Regions from separate parts of the Streptomyces sp. NPDC006294 genome, predicted to be linked through region 1. Evidence: riboswitches for the same ligand, from Rfam matches in the RefSeq annotation. Region 1 holds a riboswitch; each other region holds the start of a gene.

The links. Region 1 has a riboswitch for cyclic di-AMP ahead of ACFYOP_RS23610 (NlpC/P60 family protein). Riboswitches for the same ligand answer to the same signal wherever they lie in the genome.
Region 2: linked by a shared signal. The riboswitch ahead of ACFYOP_RS27265 (M23 family metallopeptidase) and the one ahead of ACFYOP_RS23610 (NlpC/P60 family protein) in region 1 are both predicted to bind cyclic di-AMP.
Region 3: linked by a shared signal. The riboswitch ahead of ACFYOP_RS25585 (transglycosylase family protein) and the one ahead of ACFYOP_RS23610 (NlpC/P60 family protein) in region 1 are both predicted to bind cyclic di-AMP.

The regions. Positions count from the first base shown of each region.
Region 1 is NZ_JBIAHV010000013.1:121,504-128,503, reverse strand. Features, by position in the region: gene ACFYOP_RS23610 (NlpC/P60 family protein) at 58-1,236, opposite strand; cyclic di-AMP (ydaO/yuaA leader) riboswitch at 1,238-1,430, opposite strand; gene pcrA (DNA helicase PcrA) at 1,684-4,146, shown strand; gene ACFYOP_RS23600 (M23 family metallopeptidase) at 4,229-5,842, opposite strand; gene ACFYOP_RS23595 (alpha/beta fold hydrolase) at 6,077-6,889, opposite strand.
Region 2 is NZ_JBIAHV010000017.1:72,547-79,546, reverse strand. Features, by position in the region: gene ACFYOP_RS27270 (pitrilysin family protein) at 1-750, shown strand, start outside; cyclic di-AMP (ydaO/yuaA leader) riboswitch at 991-1,153, shown strand; gene ACFYOP_RS27265 (M23 family metallopeptidase) at 1,166-1,948, shown strand; gene ACFYOP_RS27260 (GntR family transcriptional regulator) at 2,184-2,861, shown strand; gene ACFYOP_RS27255 (HPr family phosphocarrier protein) at 3,064-3,345, opposite strand; gene ACFYOP_RS27250 (GNAT family N-acetyltransferase) at 3,512-6,829, shown strand; gene ACFYOP_RS27245 (DUF5998 family protein) at 6,866-7,000, shown strand, end outside.
Region 3 is NZ_JBIAHV010000015.1:55,068-62,067, forward strand. Features, by position in the region: gene ACFYOP_RS25560 (glycosyltransferase family 2 protein) at 1-430, opposite strand, end outside; gene ACFYOP_RS25565 (SurA N-terminal domain-containing protein) at 872-1,522, shown strand; gene ACFYOP_RS25570 (nucleoside triphosphate pyrophosphohydrolase) at 1,545-2,531, shown strand; gene ACFYOP_RS25575 (cytochrome P450) at 2,528-3,805, shown strand; gene ACFYOP_RS25580 (transglycosylase family protein) at 4,012-4,944, shown strand; cyclic di-AMP (ydaO/yuaA leader) riboswitch at 5,215-5,401, shown strand; gene ACFYOP_RS25585 (transglycosylase family protein) at 5,408-6,094, shown strand; gene eno (phosphopyruvate hydratase) at 6,412-7,000, shown strand, end outside.

The DNA.
Region 1 (7,000 bases):
GGCGGGACATGCCGGCGCCCGGGCGGCTCGACCGCCCGGGCACTCGTGCGAACGCGGTCAGGCGGGGCGGACGCTGCCGTAGATCGGCATGTAGAAGATGGACTCCTCGCGCACGTTCGTGCCCGGCTTGGGGGCGTGGATCATCTTGCCGTCGCCGATGTAGATCCCGACGTGGCTGATGTCGTCGTAGAAGAAGACCAGGTCGCCGGGGAGCAGATCCGCCGTCGCGACGCGGGTGCCGACCTTCACCTGGTCCCAGGTGGTGCGCGGCAGGTCCACCCCGGCCGCCTTCCAGGCGGCCGCGGTGAGGCCGGAGCAGTCGTACGAGCTCGGGCCCGTCGCTCCCCACACGTACGGCTTGCCGATCTGGGCGCGGGCGAAGGCCAGCACCTTGTCGGCCTTCGCCGCGTAGGTGCCGTCGTCCGTGCCGGTGCCCGTACCGGTGTCCGTTCCCGGGTCGGTCGTGCCGGGGTCCGTGCTCGGGGCCGTCTCGCGCTCCCGGGCCTGCCGCTCGGCCTCCGCCCTGGCGGCGGCCTCGGCCGCGGCCTTCGCCTCGGCCTTGCGGCGGGCCTCCTCCTCCTTCTTCCGCTCGATCGCGGCGAGCCGTGCCTTCTCCTCCGCCGTCAGCGTCGACAGCAGGGTGCGCGCCTCCGCGAGCTTGGTCTGCACCGTCTGCTTGCTGGTGCGCAGCGCCTCCTGGGAGTCCGTGAGGGACTCGAGACGCTTCGTCGCCGCCGTGCGCTGCTTGGCCGCCGCGGCCCGCTCGGTCTCGTACTCGGTGACCGCGGTGCGCTGCTGGGCCGTCATCCGGTCCATCAGCTGCGTCTGGTCGAAGTACGCCTGCGGGCTGTCCGCGAACATCAGCGCGGCGGTGGGCGTGACGGAACCGGTGCGGTACTGCGCGGCCGCGTAGTTGCCGAGCTCGCGGCGGGACTCGTTCAGCTTCTCGGTGCGCTTGGCCGCCTCGTCGAGGAGCCGGTCCACCTCTTGGCGCTTGTCCGCGGTGGCTTCCTTCGCCTTGTTGTACTCCTGCGTGGCGCTGCTGGCCTGCCGGTACAGGTCGTCGACCTTCTTCTGCACCTCTTCGATGCTGGGCTTCGGCTCGGCGGGCGCGGCGGTCGCGCTCTGCGTGGAGAGCAGGGTCACACCCGCGAGGGCTGCCGTGGTGAATCCGACGGCGGAGGACGGTTTGGTGCTTCGGCTGCGGGGCTTGCGATGCGACGCCAAGGCCGGCATCTCCTTCTTCCGTGGACCGCCTACCGGGTTAGCTGTCGGGTTCGGGCGAACGGAAGGTGCCCTACGGACCGAGTGGCGCGCGGTCCGATTCACCCCGGTGGTACTGGGTCCTCCCGCGTCGAGGACGGTGTCGGGAGGGTGGGTCCCCGGTTCCGAACTCCGTTGCCGGAGGCCGGATTCGGCGCAGGCCGCCCGTTCGGCGTGGTTCGCCGGGAGGGGTGCGGGCCGCCTGGTCGAGCACGCTAGCCAACTCGTGCAGCCGCTGTGAAGGTTGATGTTCGATATGTCCGATACATTTTCGTGACCTTTTTCGGCGCATGATCCCGTGCCAGCTCCCGGAGGCGGCTTCGTCGCCTGGCGGAATCGCGCCGTCACCCACCGTCGCCCGCTGCCGGTGTTCGGCGTGCGGCCACGGTTGTCGGTGGGGCAGCCTAGACTCGTTAAGCGATGAGCAGCCTCTTTGACGACAGCTTCCTGGCGGACCTCCAGCCCCAAGCGGACGAGCATCCGCCGCCGCCCGAGGACTCGGCTCCGGAGCAGATCCCGGACGACCTCTTCCAGGGCGCCTTCGACGTGCCCCCGGCCCGCGACGGGTACTACCGCGACGGCGCGCCGCGCCCTGTCGTGGACCCCGCCGCGCTCCTCGACGGGCTGAACGAACAGCAGCGCGCCGCTGTCGTGCACACAGGGTCACCCCTGCTCATCGTGGCCGGCGCCGGCTCCGGCAAGACGCGGGTGCTCACGCACCGCATCGCGCATCTGCTCGGGACCCGCCATGTGCACCCCGGCCAGATACTGGCGATCACCTTCACCAACAAGGCCGCCGGCGAGATGAAGGAGCGCGTCGAGCAGCTGGTGGGCCCGCGTGCCAACGCCATGTGGGTCATGACCTTCCACAGCGCGTGCGTGCGCATCCTGCGCCGCGAGTCCAAGAAGCTGGGCTTCACCTCGTCGTTCTCGATCTACGACGCCGCCGACTCGAAGCGGCTGATGTCGCTCGTCTGCCGCGATCTGGACCTCGACCCGAAGAAGTTCCCGCCGAAGTCCTTCAGCGCCAAGATCTCGAACCTGAAGAACGAGCTGATCGACGAGGAGACCTTCGCCGACCAGGCTCAGGACGGCTTCGAGAAGACGCTCGCAGAGGCGTACCGGATGTATCAGGCGCGGCTGCGCGAGGCCAACGCCCTGGACTTCGACGACATCATCATGACGACGGTCCATCTCCTCCAGGCGTTCCCGGACGTCGCCGAGCACTACCGCCGCCGCTTCCGGCACGTCCTCGTCGACGAGTACCAGGACACCAACCACGCGCAGTACACGCTCGTGCGCGAGCTGGTGGGGACCGGTTACGAGGACCTGGACCCGGCCGAGCTCTGCGTCGTCGGCGACGCCGACCAGTCGATCTACGCCTTCCGCGGCGCGACCATCCGCAACATCCTCCAGTTCGAGGAGGACTACCCGGACGCGACGACGATCCTGCTGGAGCAGAACTACCGCTCCACCCAGACGATCCTGTCCGCCGCCAACGCCGTCATCGAGCGCAACGAGTCCCGCCGGCCCAAGAACCTGTGGACCAACGCGGGCGAGGGCGCCCAGATCACCGGCTACGTCGCGGACACCGAGCACGACGAGGCCCAGTTCGTCGCCGACGAGATCGACCGGCTCACCGACCAGGGCGAGGCGCAGGCCGGCGACGTCGCCGTCTTCTACCGCACGAACGCCCAGTCGCGTGTCTTCGAGGAGATCTTCATCCGCGTCGGCCTGCCCTACAAGGTCGTCGGCGGGGTGCGCTTCTACGAGCGCAAGGAGGTCCGCGACGTGCTGGCCTATCTGCGCGTCCTCGCCAACCCCGAGGACAACGTCCCGCTGCGCCGCATCCTGAACGTGCCGAAGCGCGGCATCGGCGAGCGCGCGGAGGCGATGGTCGACGCCCTCGCGCTCCGGGAGAAGATCACCTTCCCGCAGGCCCTCAAGCGGGTCGACGAGGCGTACGGCATGGCGGCCCGCTCGGCCAACGCGGTCAAGCGGTTCAACGTGCTCATGGAGGAGCTGCGGACCATCGTCGACTCGGGCGCCGGCCCGGCCGTCGTGCTGGAGGCCGTGCTCGAGCGGACCGGCTATCTCGCCGAACTGCAGGCGTCCACGGACCCGCAGGACGAGACCCGTGTCGAGAACCTCCAGGAACTGGCGGCCGTGGCGCTCGAGTTCGAGCAGGAGCGCGGCGAGGGGGAAGGGGCCGGCACGCTCGCCGAGTTCCTCGAGAAGGTGGCACTCGTCGCCGACTCCGACCAGATCCCCGACGCACCTGCTGAATCTGCTGCTGACGCAGCGGGTTCCGAGGACACCGGCGTCATCACGCTGATGACGCTGCACACCGCCAAGGGCCTCGAGTTCCCCGTCGTGTTCCTGACCGGCATGGAGGACGGGGTCTTCCCGCACATGCGGGCGCTGGGGCAGACGAAGGAGCTCGAGGAGGAGCGGCGCCTGGCATACGTGGGCATCACCCGCGCCCGCGAGCGGCTCTATCTGACCCGCTCGTCGATGCGCAGCGCCTGGGGTCAGCCCTCGTACAACCCGCCCTCGCGGTTCCTCGAGGAGATCCCCGTCCAGCATCTGACGTGGAAGCGGACGGGCCCGATGGCCGCGCCCGCCGGGCCCACGTCCGGTATCGCGTCCTCGCTGTCGTCGTCGCGTTCCCGCGGCGGCGCGTCGGGCTTCGCCACGCGGCGTACGAGCGACAAGCCGGTGATCTCACTGGTGGTGGGCGACCGGGTCACGCACGACCAGTTCGGGCTGGGGACCGTGGTCGAGGTGAAGGGCGCGGGCTCGGAGGCGCAGGCGACGATCGACTTCGGGGACGAGAAGCCGAAGCGGCTGCTGCTGCGGTACGCGCCGGTCGAGAAGCTCTGACGCGCCGGGGGCGCCGAGAAGGGTCCCGCCGACGACGAAGCCGGCCCCCTCGGGGGCCGGCTTCGGTGGTGCGTGGGGCCGGTCAGCCCTGGGTGGGGTCGATGCCGTTGCTGCGCATCCACGGCAGCGGGTCGATGGCCGCGCCGCCGCCGGGCCTGACCTCGAAGTGCAGATGCGGGCCCGTGGAGTTGCCGGAGTTGCCGGAGTAGGCGATGACGTCACCGGCCTTGACCCAGCCGCTGCGGATCTTGGTGCTGCTCAGATGGCAGTACCAGGTCTCCGTGCCGTCCGCCGCCGTCACGATGGCCATGTTGCCGTAGGCGCTGTTCCACTGGGTGCGGACGCTGCCGTCCGTGGCGGCCATGACCGGAGTCCCGTACTGGACGGGGAAGTCGATACCGGTGTGCAGCGACATCCAGTTGACGCCGGACTGCCCGTAGTACGCGCTGAGCTGGTGCAGCTTCACCGGCAGCATGAACTTGGGGCGCAGCGCCTCGCGGCGTGCGGCCTCCTCCTCGCGCTTCTTCTTCTCCGCCGCCTGGCGTTCCTTGAGGTCGATGCGCTCCTGGGTGCGGGAGGCGCGGTCGCCGAAGTCACGGGCGTCGGCGCTGAGCGCGGCGAGCTGGGTGTCCATGGCGTTGTTGGCGGCGACCGGCTCGACGGAACCGGGGTCGGGGGCCGCCACGTTGCTCTTGTCGTCCTTCGTCTCACCGCCGAGGCCGCTCACGGACGCGGCGGCGACACCGGCCACGCCCATCACGCAGGCGGACGGCACGGCGACGCTGAGGAGCGCCGAGCGCTTCGCGGGCGTGCGGCGGCGGCCGCGGCTGCCACCGGAACGGCGCACCGGGCGGGGTTCGACGGGGGCGGCCGGCACGACGGGCACGGAGGCCATCGTCTGGGTCATCGCGTTGTGGTCCGAGCCGTCCTCGGCCCCGGCTTCGGCGCGTTGGGGCTCGGCGTGCTCGGCGCCGTCCGCCGGCTCGTACTCGGCCTGTTCGTACTCGGCCGGCTGGTACTCCGCCGCGGGCGCCGGTTCGTACTCCGTCGCGTAGTCGGCCTCCGGGCCGGTCCCGTGCTCGGACGCGGACTCCGTCTCGAAGGGGACGGACTCGTACCCGTTGTCGCCGTACGCGTCCGGTGTCTCGTAGGCGGCGTACGCGTCGTGCGCGGTGTACGTGTCCTGCGTCGCGTACTCGGCGGGCTGGGCGAACCCCTGGTCCGGAACGAACTGTTGGGGGACCAGGCCGTCCGGCGTGGCGGTCGCGGAGTTCCACGCGGTGGCGTCGTAGCTGCCGGTCTCGAAGGCGCCGGGGGTCCACTGGCCGGTCGCGTCGTGGGCGAAGGTCGCCGCGGCCGTCTCGTACTGGCCGGTGCCGCCCGCCTCGTTCCAGGCGTTCGCGTCCCACTGGCCGGTCGACTCGTACTGGCCGGCGGTGGCGTCGTACTGGCCGGTCGTGTCGTACTGCGCGTACTGCTGCTGCTCGTAACCCTGTTCCTGCTGCGGCTGTTGGGCCTGGAGCGTCATGTCGCCGTAGGACTGGTGCCCGCCGGCGCCGGCGTCCCACTGGGACGCGTCGTACTGGCCGCTGTGGCCCGCCTCGTAACCGCCCGGCAGGGCCCCGAAGAGCGGATCCGAGTCGAAGCTGCCGGTGGCGTTGCCGCCGTACCCGGCGTGGGCGTGCTGGTCGTTCACCAACTTCTCTCTCGCCTCGACAGCAGGAACTGTTTTCCGGAACCGCCTGTTTGCACGGGGGGTCCCAGGGGGAAGCAGTGGCGCGACTGTACCCGGCGGTACGCGACGGCGACAATCTTCGGCGGCATCTACGCAATCAGGAAACGGGCATTCGGTCGCGTTTCGGCGGTCCATGGCCGGAGCCTTGGCCCTACGTTCGAGAACTGTTCGATCGATCGATGCCGGTCGGTCGGTTCAGGCGACGGATGCGGGCGCGGACGCGGAACCGGGGGAAGCGGAACGGGAACCGTCCATGTCCGACACGCCCGACTCGAGCGCCTCGCGGACACTGTCGGCGACCGCGGGGTGAACCGGCAGTGCGAGATGGCCGATTCCGCTCACTCGCACGTTCTGTACGAGAAGGTCGGGATGGTCGACCCGGGCCGTCTCGACGGGCGCCATGATCCGGTCGAGATCGCTCCAGAAACTGACGAACCGGGTCCGGCAGCCCGGCGCGGGCAGCCGCAGCTCCTCGATCACCGGCGAACCCGGCCGCATCTGCCGCACGATCGGATGCGCGCTCGCGAGCGGTGCCACGGTGGTGCCCGAGTGCGGGGTACCGAGCGTGACCAGGGTGCGGACGCGCCGGTCACCGCCGAGGCGCTGCACGTAGTAGCGCGCGATCAGACCGCCGAGGCTGTGTCCGACGATGTCGACCTCGTGGTGTCCGGTGCGCGCGCAGATCTCCTCGACATGCCGGCCGAGCAGATCCGCGGCGGCCCGGATGTCGCAGGTGAGGGGCGAGTAGTTGAGGCATTCGACCGGGTGGGGACCGCGCCGGGCGAGCGCCCGGCGCAGCAGCACGAACACCGAGCGGTTGTCGGCGAAGCCGTGCAGCAGCACGGTCGGCACGGCGGCGGGCGACCTCGGCAGCGCGGGCGCCGGGCGGGTGCGGCGGCGGCGCTCCGGAGTGAGGCCGGTGGGGTAGAGGAGCAGATGTCCGGCGAGGATCACCAGCTCCAGTGCGGTGGCCCGCAGCAGCGCGGCGGGCAGACGTGGGGTCCTCACGACGACCTCCCGTACGGCACGGCGGGGGCGGCTCTCCCCCGCGTGCCCTCATGGGAAGCGCGCACGACCGTCCGGGGCGCGGTGCGGTCGGCTCCGCGCCTCGGCGTCGCC
Region 2 (7,000 bases), on a different contig from region 1:
ATCGTCGGCGACCTCACCGGCGTCGACCTGGACGCCGTGCTCGGCGACTCGCTGGGCACCTGGACGGGCGACAAGGCCGCGCCGCACCCGGTGCCCGCGATCACCGCCGACGACACCGGCCGCGTGATCGTCGTGGACCGTCCCGGGGCCGTGCAGACCCAGGTGCTCATCGGCCGGGTCGGGGCGGACCGCCACGACCGCGTCTGGCCCGCCCAGGTGCTCGGCACGTACTGCCTCGGCGGCACCCTCACCTCCCGCCTCGACCGCGTGCTGCGCGAGGAGAAGGGCTACACCTACGGCGTACGGGCCTTCGGCCAGGTGCTGCTCTCCGCGCCGGACGGCTCGGGCGCGGCCATGCTCGCCATCAGCGGCTCCGTGGACACGCCCAACACCGGCCCCGCGCTGGAGGACCTGTGGAAGGTGCTCCGTACGCTCGCGGCCGAGGGCCTCACCGACGCCGAACGTGACGTCGCCGTGCAGAACCTGGTGGGCGTCGCCCCGCTGAAGTACGAGACGGCGGCCTCCGTCGCGGGCACCCTGGCCGACCAGGTCGAGCAGCACCTCCCGGACGACTACCAGGCCCAGTTGTACGTACGGCTGGCGGAGACCGGCACGGTGGAGGCGACCGCGGCCGTGGTCAACGCCTTCCCGGTGGACCGGCTGGTCACGGTGCTCGTCGGCGACGCGTCGCAGATCGCCGAGCCCGTCAAGGCGCTCGGCATCGGCGAAGTGACGGTTGTCACGGGCTGAACGGAAGCCGCCGATCGGGCAGAAGGCGGAAAGCGGCGGATCGCCTGTCAGGCGCGGACAAGTGGAACCCCGGCTTCGGAGCGTTTGCCGGGGTTCCGTCGTATGCCCGTTTTGCGGGAGAGGTTGTCTGTCTGCCCTGTGGCATGCGCTACAAAACGGGCTGTTGGTTTGGCGATTGACGGACGAGATGCCTAGCGTCGGTCCGGCTGTTCGTCTGAAGATCGTCGCGCCCGCGGCGTCGGGCAGTCATCGCCGAGTCCCCGTCAGGCGCGAGCCTGGGGAGCCGGGGACCCAATCAGTCCCTGGGGTGAATCGGACGCCTTCGCCCGAGCGGAGGCGCCCGTAGGAGACCTTCCTGCTCCGAACCCGTCAGCTAACCCGGTAGGCGAGAAGGAAGGAAAGGATCAGCCTCTCCATGGCGTTCACCCGTGCCACCGGGAAGCATCGTGCCCAGAGCCGCCTGACGCGCAGGAGCGCGAAACTGGCCGGCGCCGCCGCACTCGCCACCACCGGCGTCGTCGGAACCCTCGCCTCCCCGGCTCTCGCCGCAGACGCTGCCGCCCTCTCCGTCGAGGACACCGGCCTCACCCAGATCATCACCATGGGCTCGCTCGCCGACGAGATAGCCGACCAGGCCGCCGCGCAGAAGCAGGAGGCCGAGGAGGCCGCCGCCCAGGCCCGTGCGCGGGAGAAGGCCGCGGCGGAGGCCAAGCGCAAGGCGGAGGCGCGCGCCAAGGAGGCCCGCGAGGCCGAGGAGCGCGCCGCCCGTGAGGCCGAGCGCAGGCGGCTGAACTCCTTCCAGCTCCCCATCGCCGGCTCCTTCGTGACCACCGGCTACAAGACCGGCGGCGCCCTGTGGTCCTCCGGCTCCCACTCCGGCGTCGACTTCCGCGCCCCGTCCGGCAGTTCCGTCGTGGCCGTGGGCTCCGGCACCGTCGTCGAGGCCGGCTGGGACGGCGCGTACGGCAACAGCGTCGTGATCCGGATGAACGACGGCACCTACACGCAGTACGGCCACCTGTCGTCGATCGGCGTCTTCGCCGGCCAGCAGGTCACGCCCGGCCAGCAGATCGGCCTCTCCGGCTCGACCGGCAACTCGACAGGGCCGCACCTGCACTTCGAGGCGCGGACCACGGCCGAGTACGGCTCCGACATCGACCCGGTCGCCTATCTGCGCTCGCACGGCGTCGCCGTCTGACCCCGGCGCCCCCCCGTGCGGCCGGCCCGTCGCACCCGCTCGCAAGGCCCCCGGCCCCCCGCCGGGGGCCTTCGGCCTATTCCGTGCCGTTTCCGCCATTCCGTGATTGCCGTGCGTGCCAAGAGATTTCCATGGTTTTCCGGCCGCCGTCGGAAAACGGCGCACATTGCAATAGAGTCACGGGAAGACACGTCCAACGGCTGCGTTTCGCTCGGATCAAGGCGGAGGTTCGGTCATGCGTATTCCCGCGCACTCGGTATGCACGGCGATCCGCGACGACATCGTCTCCGGTGTCTTCGAACGCGGCAGCCGGCTCACCGAGGAGCAGCTCGCCCGCCGCTACGGGGTCTCCCGGGTCCCGGTGCGCGAGGCGCTGCGCACCCTGGAGTCGGAGGGGTTCGTCGTCACCCGGCGGCACGCGGGCGCGTGCGTCGCCGAGCCCACGGAGCAGGAGGCCGCCGACCTCCTCGAGGTCCGCATGCTGCTGGAGCCCCTGGGGGCGGCCCGCGCCGCGCAGCGCCGCACGGAGGCGCACCTGAAGGTGCTTCGCGGCCTGGTCAGGCTGGGGCAGGAGAGGGCGCGCCGGGGCCAGGGCGAGGATCTGCGCTCCCTCGGCAACTGGTTCCACGAGACGCTCGCCCAGTCCTGCGGCAGCCCGGGACTGACCGCGCTGCTCACCCAGCTGCGGCACAAGATCGCCTGGATGTACGCGGTGGAGCAGCCGGCCGCGCCGGTCGAGGCGTGGGCCGAGCGCGGCGCGATCGTCGACGCCGTGGCGCGCGGTGACGCCGAGCGGGCGCGGGCGCTGACGGCGCTGCACGCGGAGCGGTCCGCCGGGGCGCACCGGCTGCGGCGCACCGTGCGGGTGAGGACTTCGCAACATCCCGTAAACACCACGAGCGGCCGGAATTAACAGACGGCGTATACAAAAGTGGTGCGGTGCTGTTTCTTTTGTGGATTTCTTTTCCCGGCGGCGTCCGTGAATTCGTGGTGCTCGCGGAATGCGCGTGGGCGGTTCCGGGAAAGCGGTGGTCGGGGAATGCGGAACCGCGGTGCCCCCCGTATCGGGGCACCGCGGTCTGTCGTACTGGGGGCCGGCTCGGCTCAGAAGGGAGTCAGACGGTCTCGGGGAGCTCGTCGAGACCCTCGGCGACCAGCTTGGCCAGCCGGTCCAGGGCGGCCTCGGCGCCGTCCGCGTCGGAGGCGAGGACGATCTCCTCGCCGCCCTGCGCGCCCAGGCCGAGCACGGCGAGCATGGAGGCGGCGTTGACCGGGTTGCCGTCGGCCTTGGCGATCGTCACGGGGACGCCGGCAGCCGTCGCGGCACGGACGAAGATGGACGCGGGGCGGGCGTGAAGGCCCTCGGCCCAGCCGACATTGACGCGGCGCTCAGCCATGGTGTTGCCCTTCAAGTCTTAGCGGGTTGTCTAGACCAGTCTCTCATGTGTTCCGGCGTGCTCTCCGACCGGTCCGAGGCGGTGGCGGACCGCCCGTGCGGCCTCCTCAGACTGCCCGCCGGCAACCGGCGGCGCGACCGCTGGGCCGCGCCGTAGGCTTTGCACCATGCAGACCTCGCAGGAGCACGCCTACCCGGCTCACTGGGAAGCAGACGTGGTGCTGCGCGACGGCGGCACCGCCCGGATCAGGCCCATCACGACCGAGGACGCCGACCGGCTGGTCAGCTTCTACGAGCAGGTCTCCGACGAGTCGAAGTACTACCGCTTCTTCGCCCCCTACCCGCGGCTGTCCGCCAAGGACGTCCACCGTTTCACCCACCACGACTACGTGGACCGGGTCGGGCTCGCGGTCACGGTCGGCGGCGAGTTCATCGCCACCGTCCGTTACGACCGGATCAACGCGCAGGGCCGCCCCGCGAGCGCCCCCGCCGACGAGGCCGAGGTCGCCTTCCTCGTCCAGGACGCCCACCAGGGGCGCGGCGTCGCGTCCGCCCTGCTCGAACACATCGCGGCGGTCGCCAGGGAGCGCGGCATCCGGCGGTTCGCCGCGGAGGTGCTGCCGGCCAACTCCAAGATGATCAAGGTCTTCCGGGACGCGGGGTACACCCAGCGGCGCAGCTTCGAGGACGGGTCGGTCCATCTGACCCTCGACCTCGAACCGACGGCGGAGTCCGTCGCCGTGCAGCGCGGCCGCGAACAGCGCGCAGAGGCGCGCTCGGTCCAACGGCTGCTCGCCCCCGGCTCCGTCGCCGTCGTCGGAGCCGGCCGGCTGCCCGGCGGCGTCGGCCGCACCGCGCTGCGCAACCTCCTCGGAGCGGGCTTCACCGGCCGGGTGTACGCGGTGAACCGCGCGTTCCCGGAGGGGCGTGGCGAGATCGACGGTGTGCCGGCGGTCCGCTCGGTCGGCGACATCGGCGAGCCCGTCGACCTGGCGATCGTCGCCGTCCCGGCCGAACGCGTGCCGGAGGCCGTCACCGACTGCGGCGAGCACGGCGTCCAGGGCCTCGTCGTGCTGAGCGCCGGCTACGCGGAGAGCGGCCCGGCAGGCCGGGAGCGGCAGCGCGAACTGGTGCGGCAGGCGCGCTCGTACGGGATGCGGATCATCGGGCCCAACTCGTTCGGCGTCATCAGCACCTCGGACACCGTCCGGCTCAACGCCTCCCTCGCGCCGGAGGCCCCGGCGCCCGGCCGGATCGGGCTGTTCACCCAGTCCGGCGCGATCGGCATCGCCCTGCTGTCCGGACTGCACCGGCGCGGCGCGGGCGTGTCCTCCTTCATCTCGTCGGGGAACCGGGCGGACGTGTCCGGCAACGACTTCCTCCAGTACTGGCACGAGGATCCCGACACCGACGTCGTCCTGATGTACCTGGAGTCCATCGGCAACCCGCGCAAGTTCACCCGCCTCGCGCGGCGCACCGCCGCCGTCAAGCCGGTCGTCGTCGTCAAGGGCGCGCGGCACAGCGGCAGCGCGCCGCCCGGGCACGCCGTGCCCTTCACCCGTATCCCGGACGCGACCGTCGGGGCGCTGCTGCGACAGGCGGGCGTGATCCGCGTCGACACGGTCACCGAACTCGTCGACGCGGGCCTCATGCTCGCCGGGCAGCCGCTGCCGAGGGGGCCGCGGGTCGCCATCCTCGGCAACTCCGAGTCCCTCGGGCTGCTCACCTACGACGCCTGCCTCGCGGAAGGGCTGCGCCCGCTCCCGCCGCGCGACCTCACGACGGCGGCCACGCCCGCCGACTTCCGCGCGGCGCTCGCGCAGGCGCTGGTGGACGACGCGTGCGACGCGGTGATCGTCACGGCGATTCCATGGGTCGGGGAGAACGGCGTCACGGAATCGGGCGACGGCGAGGTCCTCGCCACGGCCCTCCGCTCGGCCTCGGCCACGGCGCCGGCGAAGCCGGTGGCAGTGGTCCATGTCGAAATGGGCGCCCTGGCCGACGCCCTCGCCGCGGCCTCCAGCACGGCCCCGCCCGCGGACGGGGGCGCGGGCCGGGCTGGGACGGGGGCTGTCCGGGCCCCGGCTGCGGCCGCGCAGACCTCGGACGCCCGTGACGGCACGGCCGGGCCCGGCCCGGCTCCGGCCGCCGCAGGTGGGCCCGGCGCGGGTGCGTCCGGCGCTGCCGACTCGCCGCCCCCGGGCGACCCCGCCGCCACAGGCACCGGCTCCGCCGGTGACGGGCCTGCCCAGGGTGCGGCCGAGGGCGGGCCGGCGGGCCCTGGCCTGTCACCGTCGGGCAGCCCCGACGGCGCGGGCGTCGCCCCGGAGGGGCCGACCCGTGGCCCGGTTGCGTCGGCCGACGCCGCGCAGGCTGCCGGCGTCGGCGCTGGCCGGGGGGCGTCCGGTCACGGGGGTGCGGCGGGCGCTGATGGTTCACCGTCGGACGCCCCCGCCGGCACGGGCGCCGGCCCGGAGCCCGCGTCGGGCGGCGGCGTCCCGTCCGCCCCCAGCCGCGCCGCGCAGAGCGCCCCCGGCGCGCAGACCGGCACCGCCGCCACGGCGCCCGCCCCCGACGCATCCGGGTCCGCCGGGTCCGCCACCGGCAGGGACACCCGGCGGATTCCCGCGTATCCCGCCGCCGAGCGGGCCGTGCGGGCGCTCGCGGAGGCCGTGAAGTTCGGGCAGTGGCGGCGGCAGGCCGCCGAGCCGGGGCGGGTGCCTCAGTACGAGGACATCGACGAGTCCGGGGCCGCCGCGCAGATCGAGCGGATGCTCGCGCAGGCCGCGGACCGGAGGGGCTTCGCGCTCGGCGCCGCCGACGCGCACGCGCTCCTCGCGCGCTACGGCATCCATGTGCGGCCCACCCTCCCCGCGCCCGACCCCGGCGCCGCCGTGCAGGCGGCCGCGCGGCTCGGCTACCCCGTCGCGCTCAAGACGACCGCCCCCCACCTGCGCCATCGCGCCGATCTCGGCGGCGTACGCCTCGATCTGGCCGACGAGACCCAGCTCCGTCAGGCGTACCGCGAGCTCACGGACCTGCTGGGCAAGCCCGCCGAGCTGCAGCCCGTGGTGCAGGCCATGGTGCCGCGCGGCGTGGACACCGTCGTGCGCGCCGCGATCGACCCGGCCGTCGGGGCCGTGCTCTCGTTCGGGCTGGCCGGCGCGGCGTCCGAGCTGCTCGGCGACACGGCGCACCGGCTGGTCCCGGCCACCCACCGGGACGCGGCCGAGCTGATCCGCACCGTCCGCACGGCGCCGCTGCTCTTCGGCTGGCGCGGCTCCGCGCCGGTCGACACGGCCGCGCTGGAGGAGCTGCTGCTGCGCGTGTCACGGCTGGTCGACGACCACCCCGAAGTCGTCGGGGTCAGCCTCGAGCCCGTCGTGGTCGCCCAGCACGGCCTCAGCGTCCTGGACGCGTCCGTGCGGCTCGCGCCGCCCCCGCCCCGCAGCGATCTGGGCCCCCGCAGGCTGCCCAGCTACTGAGCACCGGCGCCTTCCGGGGCCCGTAGGATGGACCGCATGGCGAAGACCGGTACGACGACCCAGGGGCTGCGCGCGGCGATCGAGCGCAGCGGCTACTACCCGGCACTCGTGGCAGAGGCGGTGGAGGCCGCCGTCGGCGGCGAGCCCGTCGCGTCGTATCTGGTGCACCAG
Region 3 (7,000 bases), on a different contig from region 1:
GGGGGTCGAGCGGTTCGTCCCTGCGCCCTTCCGGCGCGCGCTGCAGTGTCCGCTGCACCCCTGTCACCTGCACGTGGTCGGTCCGCACGAAGTCGACGCCGAGCCGCTGGACGGCGTCGACGAGCCCGGCGAGATGCCCCGGCCCGAGCCAGTCGTCGCCGTCGAGAAAGGTGAGGAAGCGCCCCTTGGCCCGGTCGATGCCGGTGTTGCGCGCCGAGGCGAGGCCCCGGTTCTCCTCGTGGCGTACGACGACGCTGTTGGGCAGGCGTTCGCCGAGTGCGGTGAGGGCTTCGAAGGTGTCGTCCGTCGAGCGGTCCTCGACGAAGACGAACTCGAAGTCCTCCCTTGCGTTGTTCGCCAGACCTGCCACGGTGTCGGCGATGTACGCCGAGACGTTGTAGCAGGGGACGATGACAGAGAGCGTGGTCACCGGGGGAGGCTACGGGCGCCCGGTGGAGCGTTCCGGGACGTGGGCGTGAGCGGAAGGTGAACGCGGGGTGAGCGCCGGGGGCGGTGGATCTCACCACCGCCCCGCAGGGGACTGCTTGCCCGGCTTCGGCAGAGCTTCCCCCGGAAGGCGGGTTCCTCCGCCTGGGCGCGCATGGTGCTCAGCGCCGCAGCGTGCTGGACCTGGTTGCCACGGCTGGACTCGATGGCGATCGACTCTCTGGAAGAAGTGCCGTTTGGTCAGGGACCTGAGAAGAGCGGGATGAGGCCAGGGGCCGGGTCCCGGGCCGCCCCGGCGGAGCGCCGCATCCCGACCGCTTGGCGAATCGTTTGGCGAATCAGTGGCCCACACCACGTGGACTGCCTAACATCGATCACCGCAAGGCTTGTGCACCGATGCACAATCTCGCCACGGGAGGCTCCTTTGCACCGCCGTCGTCGTACCGCGCTCATTCTCTCCGCCGCGCTCGTCGCCGGCGTGCCGCTTCTCGCCGCCTGCGGCGACCAGTCACACCCCGGCGCCGCCGCCGTGGTCGGCGGGCAGCGGATCGACGTGTCCGCAGTCCAGGCGAAGGTCCGGGACGTGCGCGACGCGCAGCAGGACTCGCCGCAGGCGGAGCAGATGATCAAGGACACGGGGCAGCTCGGCCGCGCCAAGCTGTACGACCTGATCGTCGACCGGGTCGTGCAGCGCGCCGCCGACGACGCCGGGGTGAGCGTCAGCCGCAAGGAGATCCAGGACGGGCGCGAGGCGCTCGTACGGCAGGCCGGGGGCGAGGACCAGCTCGTCGCCATGTATCTGCAGCAGCGCGGTGTCGCCCCGGACCAGGTCGACGACGCCGTGCGCCGCGACGTCCTCGTCGGCAAGATCGCCACGGCCCTCGGCGCGGCGAACAGCCCCGAGGGCCAGCAGAAGCTGAACGAGACGTTCTCCGCCGCGGCGAAGTCCCTGGACATCGACGTGAACCCGCGTTACGGCACCTGGGACGACAAGAAGCTCGAGCTCGGCACGTACCGGGCGCCCTGGATCACCGAGGTGTCCAGGGCCCAGGAGCCCGTCGAGACGGGTGCGTAGGGCCGGGCGGTAGGTTCGGGGTGTGACCACCGAAGCATCCACCGCCGGCCGTATCGTCCTGCTCACCGCCAGCCACCGCGTCGCGCCGGGGCTGCTGTCCTGGCCGGCGTGGCGGACGCTGCACGCCGCGGACCGGGTGCTGTGCGCCGACCCGGCGCACCGGCAGCTGGCGTATCTGCGGGAGGCCGGCGTCACCGTCGAGCACGCCGCGCCGGCCGCCGAGGAGCTGGTGGAGTACTGCGCGGCCGGCGGCCGCACCGTCGTCGTGCTGGCCTCCGGCGAGGGCGAGACCGCGCTGACCGACGGCCTGGCCCGCCTCGGCGGCTCCGGCCGGATGACCATGCCGGACCTGGAACTGCTCCCCGGGGCGTACGACCTGCCCGGCGCGCGGCTGCTGGATCTCGTGGAGGTCATGGACCGGATCCGCCGCGAGTGCCCCTGGTCCTCGCAGCAGACCCACAAGGGTCTGGCCAAGTACGGCATCGAGGAGGCGTACGAGCTCGTCGAGGCCATCGAGGAAGGCGACCGGGACGAGCTGCGCGAGGAGCTGGGGGACGTACTGCTCCAGGTCGTCTTCCACGCGCGCATCGCGGAAGAGGACGCGGAGGAGCCGTTCTCGGTGGACGACGTCGCCGGCACGATCGTCGAGAAGCTGATCCACCGGCACCCGCACGTCTTCGGCGAGGAGACCGCCTCGACACCCGAGGAGGTCAAGGCGCACTGGTTGCGGACCAAGGCGGTCGAGAAGCAGCGCGAATCGGTGACCGACGGCGTGCCGCTCGGCCAGCCGGGTCTCGCGCTGGCGGCGAAGCTCGCGTCCCGGGTCCGGACGGCCGGCCTCGACGTGGAACTCCCGGCCGGAGCGGGCATCGGCTACGAGCTGCTGGCGCTGGCCGTACGCGCGGAGGCGGACGGCGTCGACCCGGAGGCGGCGCTGCGGGCGGCGGCCCGGGCCTACCGGGACGCGATCCGGGCGGCGGAGGGCCGGCCCGGTAACGTCGAGGGGTGAACGACCCGAACACCGCGCCCGAGCTCTTCACCTGGGAGTTCGCCACCGACCCGTACCCCGCCTACGCCTGGCTGCGCGAGCACTCGCCCGTGCACCGGACCCGGCTGCCCAGCGGGGTCGAGGCATGGCTGGTCACCCGCTACGCGGACGCCCGGCAGGCGCTCGCCGACCAGCGGCTGTCGAAGAACCCGGCGCATCACGCCGAGCCCGCGCACGCCAAGGGCAAGACGGGCATCCCGGGCGAACGCAAGGCCGAGTTGATGACGCATCTGCTGAACATCGACCCGCCGGACCACACCCGGCTGCGCCGGCTGGTCTCCAAGGCGTTCACGCCGCGCCGGGTGGCCGAGTTCGCGCCGCGGGTGCAGGAGCTGACGGACCGGTTCATCGACGACATCTTCGAAAAACAGCACGGCGCGGAGAAGGGGGAGGCGGACCTCATCCACGAGTTCGCGTTCCCGCTGCCCATCTACGCCATCTGCGACATGCTCGGCGTCCCGCCCGAGGACCAGGACGACTTCCGCGACTGGGCCGGGATGATGCTGCGACATCTCAAGCCGGGCCACGGCGGCGGCCCGCGCGGCGGCGTCGCCCGCTCGGTGAAGAAGATGCGCGGCTATCTGGCCGAACTGATCCACCGTAAAAGGGAGGAGCCGGGAGACGACCTCATCTCGGGGCTCATCAAGGCGTCCGACCACGGCGAGCACCTCACCGAGAACGAGGCGGCCGCGATGGCCTTCATCCTCCTCTTCGCGGGCTTCGAGACCACCGTCAACCTCATCGGCAACGGCGTCTACGCGCTGCTGCGCCACCCCGAGCAGCGTGAGCGCCTCCAGGCGTCGCTGGCGGCCGGGGACAGCGGCCTGCTGGAGACGGGCGTGGAGGAACTGCTGCGCTACGACGGGCCGGTGGAGCTGGCGACCTGGCGGTTCGCCACCGAGCCGCTCACCGTCGGCGGGCAGCGGATCGCGGCGGGCGACCCCGTGCTCGTCGTCCTCGCGGCCGCCGACCGCGACCCGGCACGCTTCGACGCCCCGGACACCCTCGATCTGTCCCGGACCGACAACCAGCATCTGGGGTACGGCCACGGCATCCACTACTGCCTCGGCGCCCCGCTCGCCCGGCTCGAGGGGCAGACCGCGCTGGCCACCCTGCTCCGCAGAATGCCGGACTTGCGGCTTGCGGGGGATCCGGCCGATTTGCGGTGGCGTGGGGGGCTCATCATGCGCGGATTGCGCACTCTGCCCGTTGAGTTCACGGTGCAAACAAACTGACGCTGCGTCAAGTCTGTGACTTTCACGTGATCTCCGCTGCATCGACTTGTGACTCACGTTCGAATGCGACTACGTTCACCGTCACTCGGCAGGCATCAGCAGGCCGCAGGATTCTCAGCTGTCACGCGAAAGGCAACCGCATGCTCTCCGGGAACGGACGACACCGCCGACCCCGCCAGGCTCCGGCCCTCATCGTCGCGGCAGGGGTGACCGGTTCGGCCATCGCGATCCCGCTGCTCGGCGCGGGCTCGGCGTCCGCGGCCGACGCCGGCACCTGGGACCGCGTCGCGGAGTGCGAGAGCGGCGGGGCGTGGAGCGCCGACTTCGGCAACGGCTACTACGGCGGGCTGCAGTTCTCGCAGGAGACCTGGGCCGCGTACGGCGGCACCGCCTACGCGCCGAGCGCCGACCTCGCGAGCCGCTCGCAGCAGATAGCGGTCGCGGAGAAGGTCCTCGCCGCCCAGGGTCCCGGCGCCTGGCCCGCCTGCGGTCCGCTCGCCGGGCTCCAGGACGACGGCACCGACACCGGCGTCGACCCGGGCATCCTGCCGCTGCCGAAGCAGAGCGACGCGCCGGACGGCGAGCCGTCGCCCGACGCTTCCGATTCTCCCGACGACCCGCTCGACGTCCGCGAGCCGACCGGCCCGGCGGGCGACAAGCCCGCCGAGGGCTCGGCGGACGACTCGGACCCCACGGGCGGCTCCGGCGCGCCGGACACCCGTGACGCGGGCACGCCCTCCGGCGACGCGACCGACCGGCCGGCGACCGGGGGCGACACCCGCACGGCGCCCACGGACGACGCCACCGGGGCGGCCCCGTCCGGCGAGACGCCGACCGGCACCGGCAAGCACCGCGGTGCGCCGGGCGACGAGTCCGCCACGGGCGGTTCGGAGGGCGTACGCGAGGACGGCCGCCATGCCTCACGGGGTGACGGCGCGGGCCGCAAGGGTGACGTCGGGGCAACCGCCCCGGGCTCGTACACCGTTCAGCCCGGCGACAATCTGTGCGACATCGCCGCCGCGGAAGAGGTGCCCGGCGGGTGGCCGGCCCTCTACGAGGCGAACGAGAAGACGGTCGGATCCGACCCGGACCTCATCCTGCCCGGTCAGAGCCTCGACCTGAGCCTGGGTCAGGGCTAGTTCACGCGGCGGTTCATGGGCTTATGTCCGCTTCGTTCGAGTGAGACAAGGGTCTCTTCGCCCCAACTGGGGTGCAACGCCCCACGAATTCGGCCACTCCGCCCCTCACCTGCGAAAACGGACATCTTCGGGTGGTCGGTTCGGGCGTTTTCTCCCCGATGTTCGACTTTGAACATCGGGGAGTCCTGTGTCTACGGTCTGAACCGCTCGCCACCGCGGGCACCGTCGACCGATACGCCGAATCCTGCCGTCGGTCGGGGGGAACAGTCGTCGCTCAGAGCGCCGAAGGCAGGAGCGGGGGACCCAAGGTAAGCGCCGGGGCCGTTCGCCCGGATCGAGAGATCCGGCGGACCGGAGCCGGCTGGGGGTGAAGCCCGTACGTCCCACGGACGTACGGCCGGGCAACTCACAGGCCCGAACCCGACAGCTCACCTCGTAGGCGTCGGTGAGGAGAAGTTCCATGCTGCGTTCTTCCGGCAAGGCCAAGCACCGTCGTCCGTCGAAGGTCACCCGTCTCGTCGCGCTCGCCGGTGTCGCCGGCGCCGCCATCGCCGCCCCGGTTCTCGGCGCGACCTCCGCCTCCGCCGCCACCGCTTCCGAGTGGGACGCCGTCGCCCAGTGCGAGTCCGGCGGCAACTGGTCCATCAACACGGGCAACGGCTACTACGGCGGTCTGCAGTTCTCCGCCTCCACCTGGGCCGCGTACGGCGGCACCGCGTACGCCTCGACCGCCGACCAGGCGTCCAAGGTCCAGCAGATCGAGATAGCCGAGAAGGTCCTGGCCGGCCAGGGCAAGGGCGCCTGGCCGAGCTGCGGCGTCGGCCTGTCCAGCGCCTCCTACGGCGGCGGCTCCGCCGAGGCCGCGCCCGCGCAGCCGTCCCAGGAGCGCTCCGAGGCGCCCACCACGCGCTCCGAGCGCACCGAGGCCCCCGCCCCGGCCCCGAAGGCCGAGCGGCCCGCCGCCGCTCCGAAGGCCAAGGGCTTCAAGAAGGGTGACGGCGAGTACAAGGTCGAGGCCGGCGACACCCTCGGCAAGATCGCGCAGGCCGAGAAGGTCGAGGGCGGCTGGGAGAAGCTGTTCGAGCTGAACAAGGACATCGTCGAGGACGCCGACGTGATTTACCCGGGCCAGCAGCTCCACCTGCGCTGACCCGCCCCTGCCTCCCACGGTCCGGCGGTCGTGGGAGGCGCCCGTCTGTCGAACGGGACCCGAGCACCCCGGTCCGGCGCGCCTTCCCCCGTACGCGCCGGGCCGGGGCCCGTTCCGTCGAGGGGTCGGGGTCTGCCGGAGGAAGCGGGTTACCCGCTGGTAGGAACCATCCTGTTTGTCCGGTCACAAGGGGCTTGATGCCCTTTTTCGTCCCAGGGGGCGGGCATCGGCCGGGCCTTTGCCGCCGGGGCGGTTAGGCTCTTGCCGCAAGGCCAAGCAGACCTCTGCACTTTTCTCGCGTCACATCCCAGAAGGAGATGCTCGTGCCGTCCATCGACGTCGTCGTAGCCCGGGAAATCCTGGACTCCCGAGGCAACCCCACGGTCGAGGTCGAGGTTGGCCTCGACGACGGCAGCACGGGTCGTGCTGCAGTTCCGTCCGGCGCCTCCACCGGTGCGTTCGAGGCTCTCGAGCTCCGCGACGGTGACCAGAACCGCTACCAGGGCAAGGGCGTCGAGAAGGCCGTCCTCGCCGTCATCGAGCAGATCGGCCCGGAGCTCGTCGGCTACGACGCCACCGAACAGCGCCTGATCGACCAGGCGATGTTCGACCTGGACGCCACCCCGGACAAGTCCTCGCTCGGCGCCAACGCCATCCTCGGCGTCTCCCTCGCCGTCGCGCACGCCGCCTCCGAGGCCTCCGACCTGCCGCTCTTCCGCTACCTTGGCGGCCCGAACGCGCACCTGCTGCCCGTTCCGATGATGAACATCCTGAACGGCGGCTCGCACGCCGACTCCAACGTGGACATCCAGGAGTTCATGATCGCGCCGATCGGCGCCGAGTCGTTCTCCGAGGCGCTGCGCTGGGGCACCGAGGTCTACCACACCCTCAAGAAGGTCCTGAAGC